4 regions of the Serratia sp. CoH_122_TC_1 genome follow, and region 1 is predicted to be linked to each of the others. Evidence: predicted binding sites of a transcription regulator. Region 1 holds the regulator's gene; each other region holds the start of a gene.

What was found. Region 1 encodes PurR, which represses purine synthesis genes. Its sites were predicted from a motif close to CANGCAAACGTTTGCNTG; they were not measured.
Region 2: the regulator PurR is predicted to act here: its motif matches at 3,067-3,084, upstream of pyrD (quinone-dependent dihydroorotate dehydrogenase).
Region 3: the regulator PurR is predicted to act here: its motif matches at 870-887, upstream of guaD (guanine deaminase).
Region 4: the regulator PurR is predicted to act here: its motif matches at 3,536-3,553, upstream of AC2FC2_RS00320 (amino acid aminotransferase).

What each region holds. Positions count from the first base shown of each region.
Region 1 covers NZ_JBXWLA010000003.1:270,673-275,927, forward strand. The annotation lists gene rnt (ribonuclease T) at 1-398, shown strand, start outside; gene AC2FC2_RS05665 (Grx4 family monothiol glutaredoxin) at 552-899, opposite strand; gene AC2FC2_RS05670 (C40 family peptidase) at 1,314-2,135, shown strand; gene sodB (superoxide dismutase [Fe]) at 2,332-2,910, shown strand; gene cydH (cytochrome bd-I oxidase subunit CydH) at 2,964-3,053, opposite strand; gene purR (HTH-type transcriptional repressor PurR) at 3,378-4,403, shown strand; gene punR (DNA-binding transcriptional activator PunR) at 4,400-5,255, opposite strand, start outside.
Region 2 covers NZ_JBXWLA010000001.1:52,297-57,551, reverse strand. The annotation lists gene ssuC (aliphatic sulfonate ABC transporter permease SsuC) at 1-172, opposite strand, end outside; gene ssuD (FMNH2-dependent alkanesulfonate monooxygenase) at 184-1,332, opposite strand; gene AC2FC2_RS00275 (sulfonate ABC transporter substrate-binding protein) at 1,349-2,314, opposite strand; gene ssuE (NADPH-dependent FMN reductase) at 2,340-2,918, opposite strand; gene pyrD (quinone-dependent dihydroorotate dehydrogenase) at 3,178-4,188, shown strand; gene AC2FC2_RS00260 (cell division protein ZapC) at 4,362-4,910, shown strand; gene AC2FC2_RS00255 (YcbX family protein) at 4,917-5,255, opposite strand, start outside.
Region 3 covers NZ_JBXWLA010000003.1:163,449-168,703, reverse strand. The annotation lists gene AC2FC2_RS05155 (ROK family transcriptional regulator) at 1-783, shown strand, start outside; gene guaD (guanine deaminase) at 1,098-2,429, shown strand; gene xdhA (xanthine dehydrogenase small subunit) at 2,426-3,856, shown strand; gene xdhB (xanthine dehydrogenase molybdopterin binding subunit) at 3,849-5,255, shown strand, end outside.
Region 4 covers NZ_JBXWLA010000001.1:64,903-70,157, forward strand. The annotation lists gene pncB (nicotinate phosphoribosyltransferase) at 1-313, shown strand, start outside; gene asnS (asparagine--tRNA ligase) at 538-1,938, shown strand; gene ompC (porin OmpC) at 2,241-3,371, shown strand; gene AC2FC2_RS00320 (amino acid aminotransferase) at 3,619-4,809, shown strand; gene AC2FC2_RS00325 (MBL fold metallo-hydrolase) at 4,880-5,255, opposite strand, start outside.

The sequences.
Region 1 (5,255 bases):
GTGGCGCAGTCAGCGAACACGATGCGCTGCACGCGATTTTCAAAGCCGTGCGCAAAGGCATCAAGGACCGGGGGTGTAACAGAGCGATTATTGTGGCGCATAACGCCAATTTTGATCACAGCTTTCTGATGGCTGCAGCGGAGCGCGCCAGCCTGAAACGCAACCCTTTCCACCCGTTCGCCACTTTCGACACTGCAGCGTTGAGTGGGTTGGTGCTGGGGCAAACGGTGCTGGCTAAAGCCTGTATTGCCGCCAACATTCCATTCGATAGCGCGCAAGCGCACTCGGCATTGTATGACACAGAGCAAACCGCTCAGTTGTTCTGTGAACTGGTTAACCGCTGGAAGCGCCTTGGTGGCTGGCCGTTGGCTACCGACAATACCGACGAAGCACTCTGAATTACGTATCAGGACTCATCGTTCAACGAACTCTATCGTTGCAAAGACGCTATACGCAGCAACAGAAAAACGAGGCGTTTAGCAAAAAAAAATCGGGCGGCCCAGTATCAACTGGCACCGCCCGACTCTCGTCCAACAATTAAACCGAGCCGGTTATGGCTGCTGGTCTTCCTGCTGTTTGTACTTCTCTGCCGTTTCTTTGATCAGCTGTTGCAGTTCGCCGCGCTGATACATTTCCATGATGATATCACAGCCGCCGACCAGTTCACCGTCGACCCACAGCTGTGGGAACGTCGGCCAGTTGGCGTACTTCGGTAACTCGGAACGGATGTCCGGGTTCTGCAAAATGTCAACGTAGGCAAAGCGCTCGCCACAGGCAGACAATGCCTGCACGGCTTGTGCGGAGAAACCACAGTTTGGCAATTTCGGTGAACCTTTCATGTACAGCAGAATTGGGTTCTCAGCGATCTGGTGCTGAATTTTTTCAATCGTCGTCGTCATTATATTGCTTCCTCAAGCCAAATCTCATGGCTACAACATGCATCACACAGGCTATTGTAGCGGCTGAAACCGTCACAAGAAAACGCCATCTTTTGCAAGGGCATTCCCCATTGTCAGTCGCATGTCATCGGCCAGCGCTTTCCGACCAAAACATACGCACAGAATAACATTTTTAACTTGGCCATTTCACTATTATATTTTTTCACCAGAACACGTCGTTTAATAATTCCCCACGCGTTTGTTGTTGATTTTTTATACATCAACAGTTTGATTTTTCAGCAAAAAAAATGTCATTAACGTTTTCTCACAATATGGATTATCATTTATGAGTTCTTCGCTGTTTTATATGGCGAAATTCGGGAATACTGTCATTCTTTCGATATCTGTTCCGGGGCCAAGGTTGGTAACGTCGACATGCGTTTAATTCTTACGCTTTTTGTGCTGTTGTTTACACAGCTATTCTTCAATTTGGCGCACGCAGCGCCACAGGCGCGTATTGCCGCTGAACAGCGCAAGAGCCACGTAAACGAAGCCCGGCCAGATGACCGTAAGAAAAAGAAAGCGGTTAAGGCCAGCAGCAAAAAAGTAAAAGTCACCACCCCGCAAAAAACAGCCAAGGTTACCAAAGCCAAGACAGAAAAAGCCGCTAAAAAGGTTGTCAGCGCCAAATCGAAACACAAAACTCAACAAACCGCCAAAATCAAAGTGACCCCACCGAAAAAGGGTTACAAAAAAGGTTATGGTCGTCATCGTGAAGCCGGTATGGCAACCGCTAAGTTGGCACGTGATGAAAAACCGCTGAAGCTCACCCCAGCCCACAAGAAACGCTATCAGCACGCCAAGCAAACCGCGATGGCCAAGCTGATGGATCAAATGGGCAAACCTTATCGCTGGGGCGGCACGTCACCAAGAACCGGTTTTGACTGCAGCGGTCTGATTTATTACGCCTATAAAGACGTGGTGAAAATCAAAATGCCGCGTACCGCTAACGAAATGTATCACCTGCGCGACGCTGCACCGATCAAGAAAAACGAACTGGAAAGTGGTGACCTGGTGTTCTTCCGCATTAATAACCGCGGCGTAGCTGACCATGTCGGTGTCTATCTGGGCAATGGCAAATTCATTCAGTCCCCGCGTACGGGTGAAGAAATTCGCATCAGCCAGCTCGACAACGACTACTGGCAAAACCACTACATTGGCGCACGCCGTGTGGTGACGCCGAAAACCATTCGATAATGCGCTCAGCGGCTGGCCTTCCCAGCCGCTTTCCTCTGTTTGCTTCTTTAACTGTTAGTTCCCCACCTGTGCTTTTCTCCGACTCATCCCTGATTTTTATCGTGAAAATTGATAAGCTAAATACCCAAAATAAAAACAGGTCAATCTGTAATCCATTTTATGGGTTGTCGGATGGATCCTGTATAAGGAGGAAGCAATGTCGTTTGAACTACCTGCATTACCCTATGCGAAGAACGCACTCGAACCCCACATCTCCGCAGAAACGCTCGAATACCACTATGGTAAGCATCACAACGCCTATGTGGTCAACCTGAACAATTTGCTGAAAGGCAGCGAGTTCGACGGGTTGTCTCTGGAGGCGATTATCAAGGCGTCCAGCGGCGGCATTTTCAACAATGCCGCTCAGGTATGGAACCACACCTTCTATTGGCACTGCTTATCGCCACAGGGCGGCGGTGAGCCTCAGGGCGCATTGGCTGCTGCTATCAATCAGGCATTTGGTTCTTTCGCTGCCTTTAAAGAGCAACTCAGCGATGCCGCAATCAAAAACTTTGGCGCCGGGTGGACCTGGCTGGTGAAGAGGACTGACGGCTCGCTGGCCATTGTCAGCACGTCGAACGCGGGCACGCCGCTGACCGGCGAAGATAAACCTTTGCTGACCGTCGACGTGTGGGAGCACGCCTACTACATCGATTACCGCAACGCCCGCCCGACTTACCTGGAGAACTTCTGGGCGCTGGTTAACTGGGCATTTGTGGAGAAAAACCTGGCATAGCGTGGGATAAGGCAAACAGGCGCACGAAGCGGCGCCTGTTTTTACTTCGGGGATCAGTTCAATGCTGCAGTGAAGCTAAAAGCAATAATCACGGCCAGCGCACAGACAGTGGTGAACAGTGACATTTTCAGATCGGTATCCATTACAACTCCTTTTCAGATTGGTTTTCCCAAGGATAAAAGGCACACAATTAATGCGTCAAACCATTTTCACACAGTTGGCCAATAAAATCTTGTTATCATTTCCCGGTTTATAATACCGATTACCTCTTCCCCTTTTGCTCAATATGGGACAAAATTCGCAGTTCACAACTGTGTACCGGCAAAAATGCCCCTCCTGACCAAGCGCTGACGACTTCAACACACTAAAAACTCAGTTTTCGCTTCTTTGGAGAAGGATCTACGCAGGCAAACGATTAACATCACACTTACATACTGCAACATGTGAGTTCAGGAGTCATTCTTTACATGGCAACGATTAAAGATGTGGCCAAACGCGCTGGCGTTTCCACCACCACCGTTTCGCACGTCATCAATAAGACTCGTTTCGTCGCCGAAGAGACTAAAGCGGCCGTGAGTGCCGCAATTAAAGAGCTGCATTATTCACCCAGCGCAGTGGCGCGCAGTCTGAAGGTCAATCACACCAAATCGATTGGCCTGCTGGCAACCTCCAGTGAAGCGCCCTACTTTGCTGAAGTGATCGAAGCGGTAGAAAACAGCTGCTACAGCAAAGGCTATACGCTGATACTGTGTAACTCGCACAACAATTTGGACAAACAGCGTGCCTATCTGGCAATGCTGGCGCAAAAGCGCGTCGATGGCTTGTTGGTGATGTGTTCAGAATATCCGGACCAATTGCTTGGCATGTTGGAAGATTACCGCAACATCCCAATGGTTGTCATGGACTGGGGCGCCGCACGCGGTGATTTTACTGATACCATCATTGATAACGCGTTCGAAGGTGGCTATCTGGCTGGGCGCTATCTGATCGAACGCGGACACCGCGATATCGGCGCCATTCCCGGCCAACTGTCACGTAATACAGGGGGCGGGCGCCATCAGGGCTTCTTAAAAGCGATGGAGGAAGCCCATATCGACGTGCGCGACGAGTGGATCGTGCAGGGTGACTTTGAGCCAGAATCCGGCTACAAGGCCATGCACCAGATACTGTCGCAGAAACAGCGTCCGACAGCGGTATTCTGTGGTGGCGATATCATGGCAATGGGGGCTATCTGCGCCGCCGATGAGCTTGGGCTACGCGTGCCTCAAGACATCTCGGTCATTGGCTACGATAACGTGCGCAATGCGCGCTATTTCACCCCGGCGCTGACCACTATTCATCAGCCCAAAGAGCGTTTGGGTGAGATGGCATTCACCATGTTGTTGGATCGCATCATCAGCAAGCGTGAAGAATCACAGGTGATTGAGGTGCATCCCAAGTTGGTTGAGCGCCGTTCGGTTGCTGACGGCCCGTTCATCGATTACCGCCGCTAGTCATTCGCGCCGGAAGCCACTGCGGTTTCCGGCGTCACTTCGCTTAACCATTCCTGATTCAACGTTTCACTGTCCCCTAAATAGTCCAACAGCCAGGCCATCGCCGGAGAAGGCGTATTTTGCTGCCACGTCAGGCAACAAGGGCTGGCTGGGAACGGCTCCTGCAACTGTAACGCCACTAACTCGCCACGTTGTACTAACGGCAAGACCTGATGCGCAGGCATCATCCCGACACACAATCCGGCGCACAGGCAATCCACCGCCGACGACCAGTCCGGCACCACCAAGCGCCGCTGGTTATCCAACGTCCAGGTGACCCGCTTGGGGAGATTGCGTGAGGTATCCTCCAGGCAGAGCGATGGGAAAGGCCGTAGCTGATCATCGTTTAACAACCCATCCTGAGCCGCCAGTGGATGTTGCGGGCTGGCCACACACAACCAACGCATATCGCCCATATCGCGAAAGGCAAACCCACCGCCAACCGGCACGGCCCGTGTCGCACCTATCGCCATATCAGCACGCCCATCCACCAACGCATCCCAGACGCCATTGAACACTTCTGGCTGAACCAATAATTCAACGTCAGGGAAATGCCGATAAAAGTCCAACACCAACTGACGGCAACGTTGAGGCTTGACGATAATATCTACGGCAATTTTCAACTGGCCACGCCAGCCGTTGGCCACCTGCTGACACTGCCGACGCGTGTCGAGCATTTTTTTGATGACACCGCGCGCCTCCTGAATAAATAGCACGCCGGCAGGCGTCAGTTCCACGTCGCGATGACGGCGCTCAAACAGCGGTACCGCCAGCCATTGCTCAAGTTGCCGCACGGTATAACTGACCGCCGAA
Region 2 (5,255 bases), on a different contig from region 1:
GCTCACCGCTTTTGGTCAGCGTCCAAAAGGCGGTAACGACGGCGCTTGGTGCCGGCAGAATGCGGTTCGACAGCCAGCCCGCCTCAACGGAGATTTGCCAGATAACCACCAGCGCTATCGGCAATGCCCAAGGGGCGAGACGATGCAAGATACGTTGTGTGCCGTTTGCCATAGTGCGGCTCCTCAGCTTTGCGACGCTTTTTGCGGAATATAGATATTGGCCACCACTTCTCCCTGCGCTTTGACCGGTCGGCGTTGAGTGGGCGCTTCGTTTTCAACCAGGTCAAGATGGGGGAACAGCAGTTCACCTACGCGGTAGGCTTCTTCCAAATGTGGATAACCGGACAAGATAAAGGTATCGATACCCAGGTCAGCATATTCCTGCATACGTGCCGCCACCGTCGGACCATCACCAACCAGTGCGGTACCGGCTCCGCCACGCACCAGGCCAACGCCAGCCCACAGATTGGGACTGATCTCCAGATTGTCTTTCTTGCCGCCGTGCAATGCCGCCATGCGTTGTTGTCCAACGGAGTCAAATCGGGCAAAAGCCTTCTGTGCGTCGGCAATCGTCTTCTCATCGAGATTGGCGATTAACCGATCGGCGGCCCGCCAGGCTTCTTCTGTGGTTTCACGTACGATCACGTGCAGGCGTATACCAAAACGGACCTTGCGGCCTTTGGCCGCCGCTTTGGCACGCACATCGGCGATCTTTTCTTTAACGTGCTCCGGAGGCTCACCCCAGGTGAGGTACATTTCAACCTGCTCGGCTGCCAGATCCTGCGCGGCGGCGGAAGAACCGCCAAAATAGAGCGGTGGGCGTGGCTGTTGTACCGGTGGGTACAGCAGTTTTGCGCCCTTTACCTGAATATGTTTGCCGTTGAAATCGACGGTTTCGCCTTCCAGCACCTTGCGCCAGACGTGGGTGAACTCTGCGGAGGCCTCATAACGCTCTTCGTGATTTAAATGCAGGCCCTCCGCCGCCAATTCCTCAGGATCGCCGCCGGTAACCAGGTTAAAGAGTGCACGGCCATTGGAAAGGCGATCCAGCGTCGCAGCCTGACGCGCTGCCAGCGTGGGTGAAATGATGCCGGGTCGTAACGCCACCAGGAACTTCAACCGTTGAGTGACCGGGATCAGTGACGCTGCCACCAGCCAAGAGTCCTCGCATGAACGGCCGGTCGGGATTAATACACCGCCGAAACCCAGTCGGTCAGCTGCTTGGGCGATTTGCTGTAAATAGCCGTAATCGACACTGCGGGCACCTTCAGTACTGCCCAGATAGTGGCCGTCACCATGAGTGGGTAAAAACCAGAATACGTTCAGGCTCATTGTAGGTTCTCCTAAATTATTGTGCGCTTGGGTGCCAGATGCGCTGAGAAATGTCGACTTTCACGGGCACCAAATGATTGGCATAAAACAGATCGGCAGTTTGCTGCTGAGCGGCAATGGTGTGTGCGTCTAAAGGCTTAATCGACGTCGGCGGGCGGTGATCCAGATAGGCGGAGATCACTTTCTCCGGCAGGCCCATCGCGTTTGCCAACAGTGTGACGCTTTGCGCCCGATCGCTGCGGGTCAGTGCATCGGCCTGTGTCAGTACATCGAGCACGTGTTGAATGAACGGCCCGTAAGCTTCGGCATAAGGGCGCACGGCAAGGTAGAACGAGCCGGTTTGATTAAGGTCGGTACCGTCACCCAGTACTCGCACGCCACCCTGCAACAAGGCAGCGGAATAGTACGGATCCCAAATGGTCCAGGCATCGACGTTACCTTGTTGGAAGGCGGCGCGGGCATCTGCGGGAGTCAGATAGATAGGCTGAATATCGGTGAATTTCAGCCCTGCTTTTTGTAGTGAGCGCAACAGCAAATTGTGGGAGCTGGAACCCTTCTGAAAAGCGACTTTGCGGCCCTTCAGATCCGCGACGGTTTTGATTGGGCTGTTTTCCGGCACCAGGATCACCTCCGCCTTGGGCTTTGGTGGTTCCACACCGACATACAACAGGTCTGCACCGGCGGCCTGGGCGAATATCGGTGGAATATCCCCCGTACTGCCTAAATCGATGCTGCCCACGTTCAGCGCTTCGAGCATTTGCGGACCGGCGGGGAATTCGATCCAACTGATTTTGGTATGAGGAAACCGTTGTTCCAACAGCTTGTGGGACTTAGCCAATACCAGGCTAATCGATCCTTTTTGGTAGCCGATGCGGAACTGTGCCGGATCCTGAGCGTTGGCCGTATTGATCCACGCCAGTGAGATGATGCCTGCCAATGCGCTGGTACCCAGCCAACGTCCCAGAGAAGAAAGTCGTTTCATGCGTATTTCCTTATATGCTGTGCTGTCAGGCGGTTTGGCGTGTAAGCAGGGTCGGGGAGATCTTTACCCTTGGGGGTTTACGGCGACCGAGGGCCAGATAAAAGCTTTCCAAGGCCTCCTCCAACCTGGCTGCCAGGTTCTCGGACAGGGTGACCTTTTCACCGTCCAGCACGATCTGGCTGTCATCGGCAAACACCCCGTGCAACACCTCCTGAGCTTTCAATGCCGCCAGCACGGGTTTTAAGGCGTAATCCACTGCCAACATATGGCCAATGGAACCGCCGGTGGCTAGCGGCAATACCACCTTATGGTCCAGCGCGCGTTCGGGCAGCAGGTCCAGCAGTGTTTTCAGTGCACCGGAAAATGATGCTTTATACACTGGCGTAGAGACCAGCAGGCCATCAGCCTGCGCCAGTTGCTCAGTGAAGGCTTTGATTGCGGGGCTGTTAAAGTTGGCATACAGCAAATCCTCGGCGTCAAAGTCGTGCAGGGTGTAGGGGATCACTTCCACGCCTTGCTGTTGTAACCAACTTTTACTCAGGGAAAGCAGTGCCGCTGATCGTGATGGGATACGAGGACTGCCGGCCAGTGATATAACGCGCATTGCCACTCCTTATAACTAAAAGTTAGGTTTAATGAGTAAATTATCGAGAAGTGTTTTAAACCTATCAGCAAAAGGGCGGGTTACTTAAATCTCATTTTTTGATTTTGATATGCGCAAATACGGATTGGCGGTGGTTTGAACCCTGGCGAGGGAAAACGGTTGCGTAAAAAACGCTTTTTTTGCTTTTAATCAATTCCAATTGGGCAGGGGATACCGGATAATACGCCCCCGGTTTGCAACCGGGAAATCAGGAGAGTACATGTACTACCCCCTCATCAGAAAAGCGCTGTTCCAGCTCGATCCCGAGCGTGCGCATGAATTGACTTTTCAACAGCTTCGCCGTGTTACCGGCACCCCGTTAGAATTCCTTATTCGTCAGGCAGTGCCGACCAAGCCGGTAAGCTGCATGGGGCTCTCTTTTAAAAACCCATTGGGTTTGGCCGCCGGTCTGGATAAAGACGGTGAATGTATCGATGCCTTCGGTGCTATGGGTTTTGGCTTTGTCGAAGTCGGGACTGTGACGCCGCGCCCGCAGTCGGGGAATGATAAACCGCGTCTGTTCCGCGTTGTGGAAGCTGAAGGGTTGATCAACCGCATGGGCTTTAATAACCAGGGTGTTGATAATCTGGTTGAAAACGTTAAGAAATCTCATTTCGGCGGTATTCTGGGGATTAATATTGGCAAGAATAAAGATACCCCGGTTGAGCAAGGAAAAGACGATTATCTGATCTGTATGGATAAAGTGTATCCGTATGCCGGTTATATCGCGATCAACATTTCGTCACCCAATACTCCGGGATTACGTTCTTTACAGTACGGAGACGCGTTGGACGATCTTCTGGCCGCGATTAAAAATAAGCAGCAGGAATTGCATGCGCGCCATCACAAATATGTGCCAGTCGCTGTTAAGATCGCACCGGATCTTTCTGAAGAAGAATTGATCCAAATAGCCGACAGTTTGGTTCGCCATAATATCGATGGTGTGATCGCGACCAATACCACCCTGGATCGAAAATTGATCCAGGGGCTGAATTATTGCGAGCAAATGGGGGGCCTAAGTGGTCGTCCATTACAAGCGAGCAGCACCGACGTGATACGCCGTTTGTCACACGAACTGCAAGGGCGTTTGCCGATCATTGGTGTTGGCGGAATTGATTCCCTGATGGCGGCTCGTGAGAAAATGGCAGCTGGGGCTTCCTTGGTGCAAATTTATTCCGGATTTATCTTCAAAGGTCCGCGCCTGATTAAAGATATCGTTAACTACATCTAATATTTTTCCTTTCATTTTCGGCCGGGGGTTTATTTCTTCTCCCGGCTCGTCTATATTTTGTCCACTAGCATAAATATCGTTCGCGGAATTATCCGATGTTTAAGCGATTTTAGCGGTGATAAAATCACCTTTTAGGTAAATACAGCGTGGCATGGGCAGCAGAAGGATAAGAGATGAAGATAAAACCTGACGATAATTGGCGTTGGTATTTTGACGCCGAGCACGATCGGCTAATGCTGGATTTAGCTAATGGTATGATCTTTCGTTCGCGTTTCCCTGCCAAAATGTTAACGCCTGATGCTTTCGATGAATGCTCTTTTTGCGTGGATGATGCGGCGCTTTATTTTAATTATGAAGAGCAGTGTAAACAGATAAAACTCAGCCACGAGCAACGTGCAGAACTGGTATTAAATGCCCTGGTGGCTTATCGGTTCTTGAAACCCTTGATGCCGAAAAGCTGGCATTTTTCTCAGCAACATTATCCGTTGCAACCCAAGAATGGTGAGCTTGCGGCGGTGAAGGTGATGGAAAGCGGCGTTGAAGCCCGCCTGCTGGTGGTAGAAGCCGGCGATAACGCCAGCCTGTGCTTGCTGGCACAAAGCCAACTTTCAGTTGCAGGTCGTACCATGGTCCTGGGCGATGCCATCAAAGTCATGCACGATAGACTTAAACCCTGTGCGCAGGATGAGGCCTCAGCCCCGGCTTACGACAGGGCGGTATAAGGCCGATTACGCCAGCGTCAGATCGCTTTTTGGAATACAGCTGCAGCAGAGAATGGTGCCATTGTTGGCTACTGCGCTTTTCTTCAGCGGTGCCACTTCCCCACTGACCAAGGTGATGCGACAGCTCCCGCAAATACCCGCACGGCATGAATAAGGCACGCGGAGCCCTTGCTGTTCCAACTGCTCCAACAAAATCTGCTGATTATTGCCGGTAAACACCTTTCCTTCGTATTCAATGGTAACGCTGTGCGCACTGTCCTGCGGTGCCTGAAGGCTTTCAACGACTTTACCCGCGCCATAAGGGCGTGCAGGTTTAGTGGACAAGACTTCCACCGTATCGCCAAC
Region 3 (5,255 bases), 110 kb from region 1:
CAAGAAATGCGCCAGCAGCCGGATCTGAGCTGGGGAAAAATGTTGGGGATCGGCGTTGTGATGCCGGGGCCGTTTGGCGTCGAAGGTATTTCCTCCGTTGGGCCGACCACGCTGAACGGCTGGGAAAATATTGATGTAGTGGCCGAACTTAACGCGCAGAGTGGCCTGCCGGTGACGCTGGAGAACGACGCCACCGTTGCGGCGATTGGCGAGCGTTTGCACGGTATCGCCAGGCAGCTTAATTCGTTTATTTATTTGTATCTTGGCACCGGGCTGGGGGCGGGGATTTTCACCGACGGCCGAATTTATACCGGCCATGCGCACAATGCTGGTGAGGTCGGCCACATGATTGTGCAACCGGGTGGCCGGGCGTGCTATTGCGGCAACCAGGGGTGCCTGGAACGTTATGTGTCATTACAGGCGGCCTATGAGAGCTGCGGGTTGGATCCGATGCGCGCCAGACCGCAGGACTTACTGGCATTGCCGCAGGGGCAGATAGACACATGGCTGGATTCGGCGGTGCCGGCGTTACGTCAGGCGATCAACATTATTGAGTGCATGTTTGACGCTGAAGCCGTGATTATTGGCGGTCTGATGCCGGAAAGCCTTGTCGAGCAGCTCATCAAGCGGCTTGCGCCATTGCACCGCTCGGTACGCAGTAAATACCTTGACGGTCTGCGGGTGCGGCTGGGGACGACGGGCGCGGATACTGCCGCATTAGGCGCCGCAGCCTTGCCCCTGTTTGATGAGTTTAACCCACGTTATGAAGTGCTATTAAAGTAATAAATTCTATTACCCCCATTTGTATTCTTGCCCGATATTGGTGCGCGCGCTCAATTAATACAATATAAGCAAACGGTTGCTATTTAAATGCAACCGTTTGCTTATTCCTGGCTTATTTTCCTTGACTAAGAATATTGAACGACTTGTTTTTATCGCTTTGTTTTTAAATGGAAATCATCAATAAAAAACCCATTGGCACGCTGATTGCTATTCTTAAACCAACACCTGCGATCGATAAAAAAACCGCGACCACTTCCTGGCCTGAATTGACTCAGCCGGGTGTTGTGCGCGGGTCTGTAGAGAAGGAAAGTAAAATGAGCATCCCATTCACCACGGCGATCCGTGGCAATTTCTTTGATATCACTGCCTGCGTGGATAACCCGCAACAGTTGAGTCGGCAATTACGCCATCTTCCTGACGGATTAATTCTGCTGAATGAAGGCACCATTGTTTGGTTTGGTAGCTGGCAGCAGGGGGAGTCGCTATTGCCGCCGGGGTGCGAGGTTACCCATTACCGTGACAAACTGATCGTGCCGGGTTTTATCGACACCCATATTCATTATCCGCAAACCGAAATGATTGGTGCCTATGGCGATCAACTGCTGGCGTGGCTGAAAAACTATACTTTTCCGACAGAAAGCCAGTTTTGCTGTGAACAGCATTCCGACAAAATGTCGGCGTTTTTTCTACAACAACTGCTAAGCAATGGCACGACTACGGCACTGGTATTTGGCACTGTGCACCCGCAGTCGGTAGAAGCCTTGTTCAGTCAGGCAGCAGCACTCAATATGCGTTTGATCGCCGGCAAGGTGATGATGGATCGCCACGCCCCGGACGCCCTGTTGGAAACCCCGGAGGAGAGTTACCAACAAACACGTGCGTTGATTGAACGCTGGCACGGTAAGCAACGGCTGAGTTATGCCATTACACCGCGTTTCGCCCCTACCAGCACACCGGCCCTGTTGGCACAGGTGCAACGGCTGCGGGAAGAGTTTCCTGATGCCTATATGCACACCCACCTGAGTGAGAACCTGGATGAAGTGGCATGGGTGAAAGAACTGTTCCCGGACAGCCGCAGCTATCTGGATGTTTATCATCAGTATGGAATGACCGGGGAGCGGAGCGTTTTCGCCCATTGCCTGCATTTGGAAGAGCAAGAGTGGGACTGTCTATGCCAGACCCGCTCGGCGATCGCCTTTTGCCCGACCTCCAACCTGTTCCTTGGTAGTGGCCTGTTCAATATGCAAAAGGCTTGGCAAAAACAGGTGAAACTGGGCATCGGCACCGACGTTGGCGCCGGTACCACGTTCAATATGCTGCAAACGCTGGGTGAGGCTTATAAGGTTGGCCAGTTGCAGCACTATCAACTCTCCGCCTGCGAGGCGTTTTACCATGCCACGCTGGGCGGTGCACGGGCACTGTCGCTGGAGGATAAAATCGGCAACTTTGACATTGGCAAAGAGGCGGACTTTGTGGTGCTGGATCCTGCGGTGTCACCGTTGCAGAAGCTGCGCCATGAGAACAGCCGCGAGTTAGCGGAACAACTTTTTGTGCTGATGACGCTGGGCGATGATCGCAACGTTTACCGTACCTACGTCGACGGTAAAGTGGTCTATCGGCCAACCACGCACCAGGAGGCTGCATGATCCAGTTTCTGCTTAATCAAACGCTGAAAAGTGAAACAGCGCTCGATCCCAACACGACGGTGCTGAACTATCTGCGTCGCGATCTCGGCCGCTGCGGCACCAAAGAAGGCTGCGCTTCCGGTGACTGTGGCGCCTGTACTGTCGTCCTGGCGGAGCCGGACGGCAAACAATTGCGCTATCGCAGCGTTAACGCTTGCCTGACTTTCGTCAGTGCGCTGCACGGCAAACAGCTGATCACCGTAGAGGATCTTAAACAGCAGGGGGCGTTGCACAGCGTGCAGCAGGCGATGGTTGACTGTCATGGCTCACAGTGCGGTTTTTGCACGCCGGGATTTGTCATGTCTATGTTTTGTCTGCAAAAAAACAGTGAAAGCTATCAGCCTGAACAGGCGCAGCACGCGTTGGCTGGGAATCTGTGTCGTTGTACCGGCTATCGGCCGATTTTTGCCGCGGCGCAGCAGGCCTGCAATACCAAAACGCCCGACAGTTTCGAACGCGACCAGGCGCAAACGCGACAGCGTTTACAGGCGATAGGCCCAGCGACGTTGGTGGCGTCCGCGGGCAAACGCTGCCTGTTGCCACAAACCCTCGATGAACTGGCGACGCTGTATCAGCAACACCCCGAGGCCAAACTGCTGGCCGGCGGTACCGACCTGGCACTGGAGGTCACTCAGCGTCATCAGGATATCCCGTTGATGATCGCCGTTGGGCAGATTGACGCGCTCAAGCGCGTCCGTTGGCAGGATGAGCGTCTGATCATCGGGGCCGGGGCGACGTTAAGCGATGTATACCCGCTACTGGCCAGCTATCACCCGGCCTTTGACGAACTGTTGGGGCGTTTTGCTTCGCAACAAATTCGCAATCAGGGCACCTTGGGCGGCAATATCGCCAACGCATCCCCGATTGGTGATGGTGCACCGTTACTGTTAGCGCTGGATGCGAAGCTGACGTTGCGCTGCGGTAAGGCGCGTCGTGAACTGCCGTTGAACGACTTCTTCCTGGGCTACCGCCAGACCGCATTGCAGCCGGGAGAGTTTATTGAAAATATCCTGTTGCCAGCCAGCGCGCCGGCAGATTTCCGCGCCTGGAAGGTCTCTAAACGGCTGGAAGATGATATTTCTGCGGTCTGCGGTGCCTTCAATCTCACCCTTGACCAAGGTGTCATTCGTGACGCCCGTTTGGCGTTTGGGGGCATGGCGGCAACGCCGAAACGCGCCTTGCTGAGTGAACAGCAACTGGTGGGGCAGCCGTGGCAGCGCGCCACGGTGGAACGGGCTGCGCAGGCGTTGGCACAAGACTTTACGCCGCTGAGCGATTTTCGTGCCAGCAGCGCCTACCGTTTGCTGGTGGCGCAAAATCTGCTGCGTCGCTATTTCATCGCATTGACCGAGCCACAGCTGGCGATCGAGGTGACTGCCCATGAGTAATCGCAAATACAGCGAACAGACGCAGGCGCAACTGGCCGAACGCTTCCGTCAGTCATTGACCAGCGGTGTGGGACGGAGCCGTAAACACGAAAGCGCCGACAAACACGTCAGCGGAGAAGCACAATACATTGACGACCGGTTGGAGTTTCCCAACCAGTTGCATCTGGCGGCCAAGCTGAGCGAACGGGCGCATGCCCGTATAGAAAAACTGGATCTGTCTGCCTGTTACGATTTTCCCGGTGTAGTGCGGGTGATCACTTGGCAGGACGTGCCGGGCGAGTTGGATATCGCACCTTTAACCCACGGCGATCCGCTGTTGGCGAAAGAGGAGGTGGAATACGTCGGGCAGGTGATTGTGGTCGTGGCGGCGGACGATCCCGAGACCGCCTGGCGCGCTGCGCAGGCGGTCAGCGTAACCTATCAGGATTTACCCGCCCAGTTGGACGTCACGCAGTCCCTGCGAGATGGCTTTGTGGTACAGGAGGCCCATCATCATCAACGGGGTGATGTCGAGGGGGCACTGGCGCAAGCTAAGCACCGTATTCAGGGTGAGTTGCACGTTGGGGGACAGGAGCATTTCTATCTGGAAACCCAGATAGCCTCGGTGCTGCCCGTCGAAGACGGCGGCATGCTGGTCTATTCATCGACCCAGAACCCGACAGAAATACAAAAACTGGTCGCTGCGGTGCTCAATCTGCCCATGCACAAAGTGACTATCGACATGCGTCGTATGGGCGGTGGCTTTGGTGGCAAAGAAACGCAGGCCGCAGGCCCGGCGTGTTTATGTGCCGTGGTGGCGCATCTCACCGGACGACCGGTCAAAATGCGGCTTAATCGCCGTGACGACATGCTGATTACCGGTAAGCGTCATCCGTTTTATATCCAGTATGACGTCGGCTTTGACGACAACGGATTGTTGCACGGCGTGAAAATCGACCTGGCAGGCAACTGCGGTTACTCGCTCGATCTTTCGGGGTCTATCGTCGATCGTGCCATGTTTCACGCCGATAATGCCTATTTCTTGCAGGATGTATTGATTACGGGGCACCGATGTAAAACCCATATTGCATCCAATACCGCCTACCGTGGTTTTGGCGGCCCGCAGGGCATGATGGCAATTGAGCAGGTCATGGATCATATTGCCCGCTATCTGGGGGACGATCCGCTGGCGGTGCGCAAAACCAACTATTACGGCAAGGAACAGCGCAATGTCACTCATTACTATCAGCCGGTTGAGCAGAATCTGCTGCAAGAGATCACCGCTGAACTGGAACACAGCGCCGATTATCAGGCGCGGCGTCAGGCGATTCGGCACTTCAACGCACAAAACCCGATTTTGAAGAAAGGGCTGGCGCTGACGCCGGTGAAGTTCGGCATCTCCTTTACCGCCAGCTTCCTC
Region 4 (5,255 bases), on a different contig from region 1:
TTACCAGACACTGGGTATTGACCCGATGAGCAAAACGCTGGTGTTCTCTGATAACCTGGATTTGGACAAAGCATTGGCGCTCTACCGGCACTTTTACCAACGCGTCAACCTGGTGTTCGGCATCGGCACGCGCCTGACCTGCGATATTCCCGGCGTAAAACCGCTGAACATCGTGATTAAGCTCGTAGAATGTAAAGGCAAGCCGGTGGCGAAACTTTCCGATAGCCCAGGCAAAACCATCTGCCAGGATCAAGCCTTTGTGAAAGCCTTACGTAAGGCGTTCGACCTGCCGCTGGTGAAAAAAGCGAGCTAAGCGCCCCTCCTGCGAACGCTAAAAAGCCGGCTGAATTTCCTTCGCCGGCTTTTTCTTCTTTATAAGACACTTTTCCTTGCTCCCTTTTCGCGCTTCCCCAAGAAATGTTGCACCAATCCGGCGATTTCTGCTTGTGCTCTGCACCGCGGCAAGTAACATAGCAACATCCCCATATTCTTGGGTTGTAAGCTATTTCTAAACCAAATAATTAAAGAGAGAAATCTATGAGCGTAGTGCCTGTAGTCGACGTACTGCAAGGCCGTGCTGCGGTTGACAGTGAAGTCACCGTGCGCGGTTGGGTGCGTACCCGGAGAGATTCTAAAGCTGGTATCTCCTTCCTGGCCGTCTATGACGGTTCCTGCTTTGATCCGTTACAGGCCGTCGTTAATAATTCTCTGCCGAATTATCAGGATGAAGTGCTGCATCTGACCACGGGCTGTTCGATTGAAGTCACAGGTAAAGTGGTGGCCTCTCCGGGTGAAGGCCAGAGTTTCGAGCTGCAGGCCACCGCGATTAACGTCGTTGGCTGGGTTGACGATCCGGACACCTATCCGATGGCGGCTAAACGCCACAGCATCGAATACCTGCGCGAGGTCGCTCACCTTCGTCCACGTACCAACCTGATTGGTGCCGTTGCCCGTGTGCGCCATACACTGGCACAGGCCATTCACCGTTTCTATCATGAGAATGGCTTTTTCTGGGTTTCCACACCGCTGATCACCGCGTCCGATACCGAAGGCGCCGGCGAAATGTTCCGCGTTTCAACGCTGGATCTGGAAAACCTGCCGCGTACTGACAAAGGGGCTGTCGATTTCAGCCAGGACTTTTTCGGTAAAGAAGCGTTCCTGACCGTGTCCGGCCAGTTGAACGGCGAAACCTACGCCTGTGCGCTGTCCAAGATTTACACGTTCGGCCCAACCTTCCGCGCTGAGAACTCCAACACCAGCCGCCATCTGGCAGAGTTTTGGATGATCGAACCAGAAGTAGCGTTTGCAGACTTGGAAGACATCGCCGAGCTGGCAGAAAAAATGCTGAAGTATGTGTTCCAGGCGGTGTTAAACGAACGCATGGATGACATGCAGTTCTTCGCCGAGCGCGTAGACAAAGATGCAATTGATCGCCTGCAGCGTTTTGTTTCTTCCGATTTCGCTCAGGTAGATTACACCGAAGCCGTGGAAATCCTGATCGCATCAGGCCAGACGTTCGAAAACCCGGTTTCCTGGGGTATCGACCTGTCTTCCGAGCATGAACGTTACCTGGCAGAGAAACACTTCAAAGCACCGGTTGTGGTGAAAAACTACCCGAAAGACATCAAAGCGTTCTACATGCGCATGAACGAAGATGGCAAAACCGTTGCAGCAATGGACGTGCTGGCCCCAGGCATTGGTGAAATCATTGGCGGCGCACAGCGTGAAGAACGTTTGGACGTGCTGGATCAACGTCTGGAAGCTATGGGCCTGAATAAAGAAGATTACTGGTGGTATCGTGACCTGCGTCGTTACGGCACCGTACCGCATGCTGGCTTCGGTTTGGGCTTTGAACGTTTAATCGCCTATGTGACCGGTGTACAAAACGTGCGTGATGTTATTCCATTCCCACGTACGCCACGTAATGCAAGCTTTTAATTAATCAGATAATCCATTTTTTAATTAATTTAGTTACAAAACCAAGGCCAGCTTTGCTGGCCTTTCGCATTTTTTAATATTGACCCACGTCACAAAGTTCCCTGAATATTACATTTAGTTACAAATACTTTCTTTTTGAAACCTCATTGGGACATTGGTAGCATTTTCGTTCTAGATTAACCCGGCTGTGAATGGAACACTGCGTGCAGACACAGGACGACACCAATCTATCAACAATAGTTCAAAAGAATTATTGGCGGCAGTGGCAAAGGTGTCCGAATAACACCAATGAGGGTAATATAATGATGAAGCGCAACATTCTTGCAGTGGTTATCCCGGCTCTGTTGGCTGCTGGTGCAGCAAACGCAGCGGAAATCTACAACAAAGACGGCAACAAGCTGGATCTGTACGGCAAAGTTGACGGTCTGCACTACTTCTCCAAAGACAAAGGTAATGATGGCGATCAGACCTATGTTCGTTTCGGCTTCAAAGGTGAAACCCAGATTACTGACCAACTGACCGGTTACGGCCAGTGGGAATACAACGTTCAAGCTAACCACTCTGAATCTCAAGGCACCGAAGGCACCAAGACTCGTCTGGGCTTCGCAGGTCTGAAATTTGCTGACTACGGTTCATTCGACTACGGCCGTAACTACGGCGTACTGTACGACGTAGAAGGCTGGACAGATATGCTGCCAGAGTTCGGTGGCGATACTTACACCGTTACCGACAACTTCATGACTGGCCGTACCAACGGCGTTGCTACTTACCGTAACAACAACTTCTTCGGTCTGGTTGACGGCCTGAACTTCGCTGTTCAGTACCAAGGTAAAAACCAGAACGACGGTCGTGACGTTAAGAAACAAAACGGCGACGGTTGGGGCCTGTCATCTACTTATGACATCGGCGAAGGCATCAGCGTAGGTGCTGCATATGCTTCTTCTAACCGTACCGATGCTCAGAAAGCGTCCAACGAGAAGGGCGACAAGGCTGACGCATGGACTGTTGGTGCTAAATACGACGCGAACAACGTTTACCTGGCAACCATGTACTCCGAAACCCGCAACATGACTCCGTTCGGCGGCAGCAACATGATTACTGCCAACAGCACCTGTGCTGCTTCTGAAAACTGCGGCGGCTTCGCTAGCAAAACTCAGAACTTCGAAGTGACTGCACAGTACCAGTTCGACTTCGGTCTGCGTCCAGAAGTTTCTTACCTGCAATCTAAAGGTAAAAACCTGAACGTCCCAGGCGCAGGTACTGACCAAGATCTGGTTAAATATGTTTCTGTTGGTACCACTTACTACTTCAACAAAAACATGTCCACCTACGTTGATTACAAAATCAACCTGCTGGACGACAACGAGTTCACTAAAGCCACTGGCACTGCTACCGACGATATCGTAGCTGTTGGTCTGGTTTACCAGTTCTAAGTTGTCTCACTTAGCGGCGGTTCACCGTCGAATAAGTTAAAAAAACAGGGCTTCGGCCCTGTTTTTGTTTTGTGTCTCGCAGCTAATTTTTTATCCTGCCAACGCCCCTTTCCCCCTCATTTTTTATGCCGAATTTGCCTCCTTCACAAGATCGCGGTGTTTTTCTCGCAAACGGTTGGCAAAGCGTATAACTGGCGTTACCCTGATGCTTCTGTCTGCTTAACTCCGAGCCATGGAAGCACCTGACATGTTTGAAAAAATCACTGCTGCACCTGCCGATCCTATCCTGGGTCTGACCGACATTTTCCGCGCTGATGCCCGCCCTAACAAAATCAACCTGGGGATTGGTGTATACAAAGATGAAACCGGTAAAACCCCGGTGCTGACCAGCGTTAAAAAAGCTGAGCAGTATCTGCTGGAAAATGAAACCACCAAAAACTATCTCGGTATTGAAGGCATCCCTGCGTTCGCCAACTGCACGCAAGAACTGCTGTTCGGCAAGCAAAGCCCAATCATTGCCGACAAGCGTGCACGCACTGCGCAAACGCCAGGTGGCACCGGCGGCCTGCGTGTGGCAGCTGACTTCATCGCCAACCAAACCAGCGCGAAGCGTATCTGGATCAGTAACCCAAGCTGGCCAAACCATAAAAACGTGTTTGGTGCCGTCGGTCTGGAAGTATTGGAATACGCCTACTACGATGCCGCTAATCATGCGCTGGACTTTGATGGCCTGCTCAATAGCCTGAAACAGGCTCAGGCCGGTGATGTCGTCCTGTTCCATGGCTGCTGCCATAACCCGACCGGCATAGATCCAACCCCAGAACAGTGGTCCCAGTTGGCAGAACTGTCTGCCGCTAACGGCTGGCTGCCGCTGTTCGACTTCGCCTATCAGGGCTTTGCCAAAGGTCTGGAAGAAGATGCCCAGGGCCTGCGTATTTTTGCTGCCAAGCATCAGGAACTGATCGTCGCCAGTTCTTATTCCAAGAATTTCGGCCTTTACAACGAACGCGTTGGTGCTTGCACCGTCGTTGCCACTGACACGGATACCGCCGATCGTGCCTTCAGCCAGGTGAAAGCCGCCATTCGCGCCAACTACTCCAACCCACCGTCACACGGCGCTGCTATTGTTGCGACCATTTTGGGTGATGATGCGCTGCGTGCGCTGTGGGAACAGGAGCTGACCGATATGCGTCAACGTATTCACCGCATGCGTCAGCTGTTCGTCAATACCCTGCAGGAGAAAGGCGCGGAGCAGGACTTCAGCTTTATCATCAATCAGAACGGCATGTTCTCGTTCAGTGGATTGACGAAAGAACAGGTTCTGCGCCTGCGTGACGAGTTTGGCGTTTACGCCGTTAACTCCGGCCGTGTTAACGTTGCCGGCATGACGCCGGACAATATGGCACCGCTGTGCGAAGCCATCGTTGCCGTACTCTAAAGATTGCAGGATCTCATAAGCAAAAGGGGCGCTAAAAGCGCCCCTTTGTTATTTCTGCCGGGAAATAATCTTACCAGATGGCCGGTTCCTCTCGCAGGAACGGATTGGTTTCACGCTCCTGGCCGAAAGTAGACATAGGGCCATGCCCTGGAATAAACGCCATGTCATCGCCCTGGGGCAATAGCTTGGTGCGGATGGAGTTGATCAATGCCTGATGGTCGCCACGTGGGAAGTCGCTGCGGCCGACACCGCCGTTAAACAGCACATCCCCCACCAGCGCTAACCGCGCCTGCTCGTTAATAAAAACGATATGGCCTGGAGTATGCCCCGGGCAATGCAGCACATTAAGCGTCATTTCGCCCACCTGCACGCTGTCCCCTTCTTCCAGCCATTGGGTTGGCGTCAGTGGCGCACATTCTTCCAGTCCAAACATTTGGCTCTGTGCA